2 regions of the Lawsonibacter sp. JLR.KK007 genome follow, and region 1 is predicted to be linked to the other one. Evidence: predicted binding sites of a transcription regulator. Region 1 holds the regulator's gene; the other holds the start of a gene.
The links. Region 1 encodes LexA, which represses DNA repair genes until DNA is damaged. Its sites were predicted from a motif close to CNAACANNTGTTNG; they were not measured.
Positions count from the first base shown of each region.

Region 2: dinB (DNA polymerase IV) is a predicted target of LexA. The motif match lies at 2,928-2,941, and genes of this name have one in related genera.

Region 1 covers NZ_JAYWSY010000002.1:499,091-503,785, forward strand. Annotated here, with positions in the region: gene VV088_RS12265 (DUF975 family protein) at 1-278, shown strand, start outside; gene VV088_RS12270 (NUDIX hydrolase) at 291-911, shown strand; gene lexA (transcriptional repressor LexA) at 1,057-1,674, shown strand; gene VV088_RS12280 (peptidase U32 family protein) at 1,714-2,928, opposite strand; gene mltG (endolytic transglycosylase MltG) at 2,984-4,174, opposite strand; gene VV088_RS12290 (hypothetical protein) at 4,293-4,457, shown strand; gene VV088_RS12295 (5-formyltetrahydrofolate cyclo-ligase) at 4,514-4,695, opposite strand, start outside.
Region 2 covers NZ_JAYWSY010000001.1:1,136,172-1,140,866, forward strand. Annotated here, with positions in the region: gene VV088_RS06350 (6-phosphofructokinase) at 1-1,146, shown strand, start outside; gene VV088_RS06355 (AraC family transcriptional regulator) at 1,279-1,710, shown strand; gene VV088_RS06360 (SPL family radical SAM protein) at 1,987-2,871, opposite strand; gene dinB (DNA polymerase IV) at 2,994-4,229, shown strand; gene VV088_RS06370 (inorganic phosphate transporter) at 4,370-4,695, shown strand, end outside.

The sequences.
Region 1 (4,695 bases):
GGGAAGCCATCAACTTCGTGCTGTCCAAGGGCGTCATCCTCCTCTTCCTCAGCCAGGCCGGACTGCTCACCACCAACCTGTTCCTGGACGACGCCCTGCTGAACCAGGCCATCGACCTCATCTACTCCGCGCCCGTGGTCATTTTAAGCACCCTGGTGACGGTCCCGGTGTCTCTGTGGCTGATTCCCTACCGGGAGACCGCCCGGGCCGGCTTTTACGACGCCCGGCTCCTGGCCGCCTCCGACGCGATGGACCAGCCCGATATGCCGCCGCTGTAAGGAGGAACGCCTATGGAATCGAGACCGCAGTGGCTGGACTGGGCGGTGGAGCTTCAGGCCCTGGCCCAGGCCGGACTGGAATACGGCCATGACAAATTCGACCTGGAGCGTTACGCACGCATCCGGGAGATTTCTGCGGAAATTATGGCACAGCACACCGGCCTCCCCCTGGAGGAGGTGAAGGACCTGTTCTGCGGCGAGTCCGGCTACCAGACTCCCAAGCTGGATACCAGGGCCGCCGTCTTCCAGGGGGAGAAGATCCTCCTGGTCCAGGAGAGCGACGGCCTCTGGGCCCTCCCCGGAGGGTGGTCGGATGTGGATATCACCGTGGGGGAGAACGCCGTGAAGGAGGTCAAGGAGGAGGCCGGACTGGACGTCACGGTCAGGCGGGTGATCGCCCTCCAGGACCAGCACAGGCGCAACCGGCCTATGAGTCCCTATGGAGTCTGCAAGGTACTGGTGCTGTGCGACCGGACCGGCGGCTCCTTCCAGCCCAACCTGGAAACGCTGGACAGCCGCTACTTTTCCCTGGACGAGCTGCCTCCTCTGGCCACCGGAAAAACCACCGAGGAACAGATCCGGCTGTGCTTCGAGGCCCACCACGCCGAACACTGGACCACGCTGCTGGACTGACGGCCGGAATGCTCCGCGATGGAGTGTTGTTTGTCCAAAATTCTATGAAACATTTGTTTGACAGGCCGGAAAATTTGTGCTATAATCACATTATCCTCTTTATGGTCTTCAATGGGGGACGCCCCAACCGAAAGGAGCCGTTATTATGGCCAAATTGACCCGGAAGCAGCAGGAGATCTACGATTTTATCCTCTCCTTCACCAACGAACACGGCTACCCCCCCTCCGTGCGGGAGATCGGAGCCGCTGTGAGCTTAAAATCCCCCTCCACCGTCCACTTTCACATGAAGGGGCTGGAGGAGGCCGGCGTCATCATCAAGGCGGAGGGCAAGACCAGGGCCATCTCTCTGCCCGGCGTCTCCGTGGGCCTGGTCCCGGAGGAGACCGATCCCCGCGCCAACCAGGTGCCCATCGTGGGCAATGTGGCCGCCGGCTCCCCCATCCTGGCCCAGGAGTGCGTGGAGGACTACCTCACCTTTGACACCCAGGGCCTGTCCGGCGAGCACTTCGCCTTGAAGGTCCGGGGGGAGTCCATGCTCAACGCCGGCATCCTGCCCGGCGATCTGGTGGTAGTCCACCGCCAGCAGGAGGCCCGCAACGGCGAGATCGTGGTGGCCCTTTTTGAGGACGAGGCCACCGTTAAGACCTACCAGCGCAGGGACGGCCAGGTCTGGCTGCTCCCGGAAAACCCGGACTACGAACCCATCGACGGCACCTACGCCGAGATCATCGGCAGGGTGGTGGCCGTGGTACGGCGGTACTGAACCAAAACGCGCGCCCCATATGGGGCGCGCGTTTCATGTTCAGGGAGACAGGTCCGCCTTTCTTCTCAGCAGGGACAGAGGCGGAACCTGACAGGGCAGCTTCATGCAAAAGACCATCTGGGGGCGGCGGACCTCCTCCAGGGGGAGGCCGTCCCCGTCCCACAGGGCCTCCACGGTCAGGGCCTGGGGCCGGACGTCAGGCCCTACCAGCTCCAGCTCATCGCCCACTGAAAATTTGTTGTTCAAGGTGAGAATGGCATTGCCCTCCCCGTCGCAGGACGTCACCTTGGCCACAATCTGCCAGTCCCGGACGTACCGGGCGTTTTCGGTAAACTGCCCCGGCGGGCCGTAGAAGAAGCCGGTGGAGTAGTGCCGGTGGCTGATGTGCTCCACCTCGTCCCGCCAGACCGGGTCCAGGGGCGCCCCAGCCGCCGCCGCGTCGATGGCGTGGCGGTAGGCCCCGGTGACAATGGCGGCGTAGTAGGCCGATTTGGCCCGCCCCTCCAGCTTCAGGGAGTCCACTCCGGCCTCCATCAGCTCGGCCACGTGATCGATCATACACATGTCCCGGGAGTTCATGATGTAAGTTTCCCCATTCTCCTCATATACGGGAAAATACTCCCCGGGACGCTTCTCCTCCATCAGGGCGTACTGGTAGCGGCAGGGCTGGGCGCAGGCCCCCCGGTTGGAGTCCCGGCCCGTCATGTAGTTGGACAGCAGACACCGCCCCGAGTAGCTGACGCACATGGCCCCGTGGGCGAAGACCTCGATCTCCAGCTCGGGGGGCGTTTTGGCGCGGATCTCCCGGATCTCATCCAGGGACAGCTCCCGGGCCAGGATCACCCGGCTGGCCCCCAGATCGTGCCAGGCCCGGGCGGACTGGTAGTTGACAATGCTGGCCTGGGTGGAGATGTGGCACTGGACATGGGGGGCGTGACGCTTGGCCAGGGCCAGCACCCCCACGTCCGCCAGGATCACCGCATCCACCCCCAACTCCTCCAGGTACTCCAGCCACTGGGGCAGCCGGGCGGTCTCATCGTTCCGGGGCATGGTGTTGCAGGTGACATGGACCCGCACCCCCCGGCTGCGGCACAGCGCCACCGCCGTTTTCAGCTCCTCTGGGGAAAAGTTCCCGGCAAACGAGCGCATCCCAAAGGTGTTCCCCGCCAGATAGACGGCGTCCGCCCCATAGGCCGCCGCCATCTGCAGGCGCTCCATATCGCCCGCCGGAGCGAGCAGCTCGATCCTGTTCATAGTATCTCTCCTCAACAAGCGTCCACCGGACATGGCCGGTGGACGCTTTCCGCTTTTAACTGCTTTTGTACCGTTCCTGGCTGTTAATAAACGTTTGCTGCTGGTCGTAGGTCCGGAAGAAGTGGTGGGTGTTGTCATCGCCCAGGGCGTAGTAGAAGGCCTTACTGTCGGAGGGGTTCATGGCGGCCACAATGGACTCCATGCCCGGATTGGCGATGGGGGTGGGGGGCAGACCCTTGTACATATAGGTGTTGTATGGGGAGTCGATGGACTTGTCCGCCTCGGTGGGCTCCTTGCCGCCGTTGATATAGAACAGGGTGGCGTCGATCTGGAGGTAGCCCTGGGTGCCGCTGTCCGGATTCTTCAGGCGGTTGTGGATCACGGCGGAGATATCCGTCCGGTCGTTGCCGGTCGTCTCCCGCTCGATGAGGGAGGCGATGGTCAAAATCTCCCGCAGCGTGTAATCGCTCTCCGCCACCTTCCCCCGGAAATCATCCCGCACCTGGCTGTCGAAGTGGACCAGTAGCTTGTTGATGGCATAGACGGGGTCGTGGTTGGTGTAGAAATCGTAGGTGGCGGGCATCAGGTAGCCCTCCAGGCGCTTGTAGTCCCCCAGAGGAATCTCCTGGAGGAAGGAGAAGGCGTAGTCATGGGTGGCTGCGGCCTCCCGCAGCTTCTCCACGGTGGAGACCCCCTTCTCCTCCAACAGGGCGAAGATCTGGTCGATATTGTAGCCCTCCGGGATCACCACCGTCACCTCTGCCCGGTTGGCGGAGGTGGCGCTCATACCGGCCAGCAGGGCCCGGTAGTCCATATCCGTATTCAGCGTGTAGCTTCCGGCCGCGATGGCGTCCTTCTTGTGGGTGATGGAGGCGAACAGCTTGAAGAGGAACTCATACTCAATCATCCCCTCCTCCTTCAGCCGGCTGGTCACGCTGTCAAAGTCCTCGTCCGCCGTGACGGTGAAGATGATCGTCTTCTCCGGCTTGTTCAGGGCCAGCACGTCGCCGGCAGCCGTCCAGCCGATGCAGGCCAGAAGGACGGATGAGCCGATCACCGCCGCCACGTACAGCAGCACCAGGCACGCGGTCCGGGCGGCGGAACGGCGCTTCTTCTTTTTCGGGCGGCGGGGAGCATCATACTCCCGGTCGCGGCTGCGGGAGGCGCCGCTGCGCTCCCGCTGGGACGGGGCGTAGGCGTCCCGCTCCTCGTACCGGTCCCTGGGGTCGTAATAATCCTGAGGCATAGGGTCAGCTCCTAACAAAATTTTCCCGCCTCCTGTCACCAGGGACAAGAGGGAGCCATAGAATGATACAGAACGCGGGGACAGCGTCCCGGCGCGATTTTAAGAGAGGTGAACTATCATGTGTGGAAACAACGGTTGGGGCGGCAGCAGCGCGCTGTGGATCATCATCCTGATCATCATCCTGTTCGGCTGGGGCTGGGGCGGCAGCGGCTGCGGCTGCAACAACGGCTGTGGCTGCAACAACAACTGCGGCTGCGACAACGACTGCGACTGCTGCGGCTGAGCCGCCTACACAGCGGAAAAGGCGGGGGGAGGGTGCTCCCCCTCTTTTCCCGTCCCTTAAAGGGACAGGCTCTCCCCCTCGGTGAGCAGGATGTCCACCCGGGCGTCGTGGGCCTGGGTGGGGACCCGGTCCTGGAGCACCGCCTCCCGGCACAGGCCCACGGTCACGCCGGAAAAACCCTCCAGCCAGCGGTCGTAGTAGCCGCCGCCAAAGCCCAAACGGAAGCCCCGCCGGTCGT
Region 2 (4,695 bases), on a different contig from region 1:
CTGGACTGTCCCGACATCACCGCCGTCTACGGTGCGGCCCACGGCATCAAGGGCGTGCTCAACGACAAGCTGTACGACATGGGCCAGGAGGACGCCAAGGAGCTGGAGCTGCTGCTCAATACCCCCTCCTCCGAGCTGGGCTCCTGCCGCTACAAGATCGCCGACCCCGACGCCGACGACACCGACTACAAGCGCATCCTTGAGATTTTCAAAAAGTACGACGTGCGCTACTTCTTCTACAACGGCGGCAACGACTCCATGGACACCTGCAACAAGATTTCCAAGTATATGCAGAAGGTGGGCTATGAGTGCCGCATCATGGGCGTGCCCAAGACCATCGACAACGACCTGTTCGGCACCGACCACTGCCCCGGCTTCGCTTCCGCCGCCAAGTATATCGCCACCTCCTGCGCCGAGGTGTACAAGGACGCCCGGGTGTATGACACCGGCATGGTGACCGTCATCGAGATCATGGGCCGTCACGCCGGCTGGCTGGCGGGCGCCGCCGCTCTGGCCGGAGTGGTGGGCTGCGCCCCCGACCTGGTCTACCTCCCCGAGGTGGATTTCGATATGGATAAGTTCCTGGCCGATGTGGACCGCATCTATAAGGCCAACGGCAACTGTATTGTAGCCGTCTCCGAGGGCATCCACTATGCCGACGGCACTTTCGTCTCCGAGGCCAAGACCTCCGCTACCGACGGCTTCGGTCACGCCCAGCTGGGCGGTCTGGCCGCTCTGCTGGCCAACGTGGTCAAGGAGCGCACCGGCGCCAAGGTCCGTGGCATCGAGCTGTCCCTGCTCCAGCGCTGCGGCGCGCACGTTGCCTCCCGCACCGACATTGACGAGTCCTTCCTGGCCGGAAAGACCGCCGTGGAGGCCGCCGTGGCCGGCGAGACCGACAAGATGGTGGGCTTCGAGTGCTCCCGCGAGGGCGGCAAGTACGTCTGCCAGACCAAGCTGTTCAACCTGTCCGAGGTGGCCAACTTCGAGAAGAAGGTCCCCCTGGAGTGGATCAACGCCGATCAGAACGGCGTCACCCAGGCCTTCATCGACTACGCCCTGCCCCTCATCCAGGGCGACGCCAAGGCCCCCACCGAGAACGCTCTGCCCCGCTTCGCCCGCCTGAAAAAGGTTCTGGCCAAGTAATTTTTTCAAGCGAAGGCCCGCCCCATTGGGGCGGGCCTGTTTTGTTAAAAAAACGCTTGAAATTCATTTTAATTGCCTGTATTATCAACTTATCTGGCCAGAAAATTAAATATAATTTGGAGGCAATTCATTTTGAAAATCGAGACATTTCAGAGCATTACCATAGCTTATATGCGCCGCACTGGGGCATACGGACCCGAAAATCGTCAGCTAATGGAGAATTTGAAGGCCTTTTTAGCGCAGCACGGCCTGCTTCACGAGAAAAGCACCATATTAGGTATTCCGCTGGATGACCCGACTATCACACCGGCAGAACAATTAAGATATGATGTCGGCCTGATCATCCCTGTGCATGCGGTCATTCCCCTGCCCACCCGCAGCATCGACGACGGAACATACGCTGTCTTTGAAGTTCAGCATACACAACAGGGCGTATCATCCTTCTGGCAAAATATTGGGCAGCTCACCTTGTCCATAGACAATACAAAACCGATCATTGAACGCTATTCTTCCCAAAAAATCGCGGAGCATTTATGTGAGTTTTGTGTTCCAATCATTCGTTAAAAAAGCTCAGCTGCCGGCACTGGAAGAAAGCAGCTCCTTATCGTCCCGCCGCAGCGGCAAATGGCTCCTTTGGAAAGGAGCTGTCAGCGAAGCTGACTGAGGATTGCGTTTTGCGAAGCAAAACATACGGAGTAATCAAAGTTTCCGCCCCACAAAAGTCCCCGACCCCTCGTTTGCTTCGCATATTTTGGCTTCGCCAAAATGCAATCCTCCGCCCCAGTGTGCGCACTGGGGCACCTCCTTTCAAAAGGAGGCTTTTTTGCGCTCCCAAAAACCTCAATCAAAAAAACTCAGCTGCCGGTCCTCATAGCTCCGGGTGGCGGCGGAGATGATGTGTTTCATCTCATAGAGCAGGCCCAGCTCCCGGCACCGGGCGGAGAACAGCGCCCACAGCTCCTTGGCACTGGGGCTGGAGCAGTAGTAACGGGAGCCGTAGCGCTTGCGGTACCTCTCCCCCATCCCCGGAAAGGCTCGGTCCAGGCCGTTGAGGAAAAAATCCCGCTGGCCATCCCGCATGGTGACGCCGAAGGCGGCATAGACGAACCGCGCCCCCGCCTGGGCGGCACGATCCACCACAGAGAGGACATTTTTCGAAGAATCCTCCACAAAGGGCAGTACCGGCATCAGCAGAACCCCGGCAAACACCCCTGCCCTGGACAGCTTCTCCAGCGCCTCCAGCCGCTGACTGGGCGGCGGCGCATGAGGTTCCAGCTTGGCGGCCAAAGTGTCATCCGTGGTAGTGATGGTCAGCTTGCAGATCACAGGAGAGTGCTCCTGAATCAGCTGGTACAGGTCGATATCCCGCGTAATCAGGTCGCTTTTGGTGGCCGCCGCCACCCCGCACTGGTAGGCGTCGATCAGCTCCAAGGCGTGGCGGGTAAGCTGAAGCTCCCGTTCAAAGGGGTTGTAAGGGTCGCTCATGGAACCCATGGTGATAAAAGCGGGCTTCGCCTTTCGGGCCAGGTCGTCCCGGAGGATGCGCAGAGCGTCTGCCTTGGCCGTCACCCGGTCAAAATCCGGATTCTGGTAGCAGGAGCTGCGGCTGTCGCAGTACAGACAGCCGTGACAGCAGCCACGGTACAGGTTCATGGTGTGGTCGGTGCCGAACCACTCCGTGGATTTGCTCCGGTGGAGCAGATGCTTGGCGGGGACATAGTCCATACTGCCTCACCTCTTCCTCATCTTACCATCCGCCACAAAATTTGTCAAGGAAAATTAGAACAAAAGTTTGACTTCTCAAATGGGACGGTGTATAATAACCTCGCCAACAGGAGGTGCGGACGGTGGACCGGGTTATTTTTCACTGCGATCTGAATAGCTTTTACGCCTCGGTAGAGCTGCTGTCCCACCCGGAGCTGCGCCACAAACCGGTGGCGGTATGCGGCGACCCGGCCAGCCGCCACGGCATTATTCTGGCGAAAAACGAGCCCGCCAAAGCCTTTCAGGTGAAGACGGCAGAGACCATCTGGCAGGCCAAACGAAAGTGTCCCGACCTGGTCCTTCTCCCCGCCCATCACGGGCTGTATCGGGAACTTTCCCGTAAAGTGAATTCGCTTTACCATGACTACACCGACCTGGTGGAACCCTTCGGTATTGACGAGAGCTGGCTGGATGTCACCGGCACCCTCCATCTTTTTGGCGGGGACGCCAAAGCTCTGGCCGACCACCTCCGGGACGAGGTCCGCAGCCGCTTCGGACTGACCATCTCAGTAGGGGTATCCTTCAACAAGGTGTTTGCCAAGCTGGGCAGCGACTACAAAAAGCCGGACGCCACCACCGTTATCACCCGGGAAACGTTCCAAAGCATGGTCTGGCCCCTGCCAGTCACCGATCTGCTCTACGTGGGCCGGGCAGCCGCTCAGACCTTTCAAAAATTTGGCATCCATACCATCGGTGATCTGGCTACCTTCGACCGGGAGCAGCTGTTCTCCCTTTTAGGCAAAAACGGCGCTCAGCTCCACGACTTTGCCAGCGGAGCGGACCACTCCCCCGTTGCCCCTGCCGGACAGTATACCCCTCCCAAGTCGATAGGCAACGGCTATACCTTTCCCAAAAATCTGCAAGGCCGGGACGAGGTTAAGGCGGGCGTCTCCCAGCTGGCCGACCAGGTAGCTGTCCGCCTTCGCAAGCACGGCATGATGTGTCAAGGAATATCCCTTGCCATTCGAAGCCCCGAATTCCGTGACATCAGCCGCCAGATGCGGCTGGACCCGCCTACCGATCTGGCCCGGGAACTGACACAGTCCGCCATGGAACTGGCGGATTGCTGCTGGAATATGGCTAACCCGGTCCGGGCGCTTACTGTGACCGCCATTTATTTGCTCCCTGCCGAGGCGGCCGGTACCCAACTGGACCTCTTCTCCGCTGACCGGGACAAAAAGCGCCAGCGTCTAGAGCGGTTAGAGGAAGCCATGGACGTGATCCGGGCTAAGTACGGCGCCGGAGCTATTGCTCCCGCATCCGCGCCCCGCGACCCCAAGCAGGAGCGTCACGCCCCGCCGCCGGGTGGAGGAATGTGATGACGGCTTCCTTTTTTGTAAAAAAATTTCATTTTCTCAACGCCGCCAATCCTTGCGGGCATGGTGCTTTCGTTGCTGTTCAAAAAGAAAGCATGAAGTAGGAATCCAGCCGCATAATCTGGGGTATGGAGGTGTTGTCCATGCCCCTGTCTTTTTTGGATTTTTTAGGTCAGTTAAGTGGGAATTTTTCTCTGTTTGAAACCGTTATGCTGATCTTAGCCGTCCTTCTTGTCAACGGCTGGACAGACGCGCCTAATGCCATCGCCGGAGCGGTTGTGACCGGAGCGCTCCCCTTTCGGGCCGCCGTACTGCTGGCGGCGGTATGCAACTTTTTCGGGGTGCTGTGCGTCACATCGGTGAACGCCTCCGTAGCGGAGACGGTCTACTCCATCGCCTCCTTCGGCGGCGGAAGCAAGGCGGCGCTCACCGCTCTGTGCGCCGCTATGACAGCAATCGTCCTCTGGGC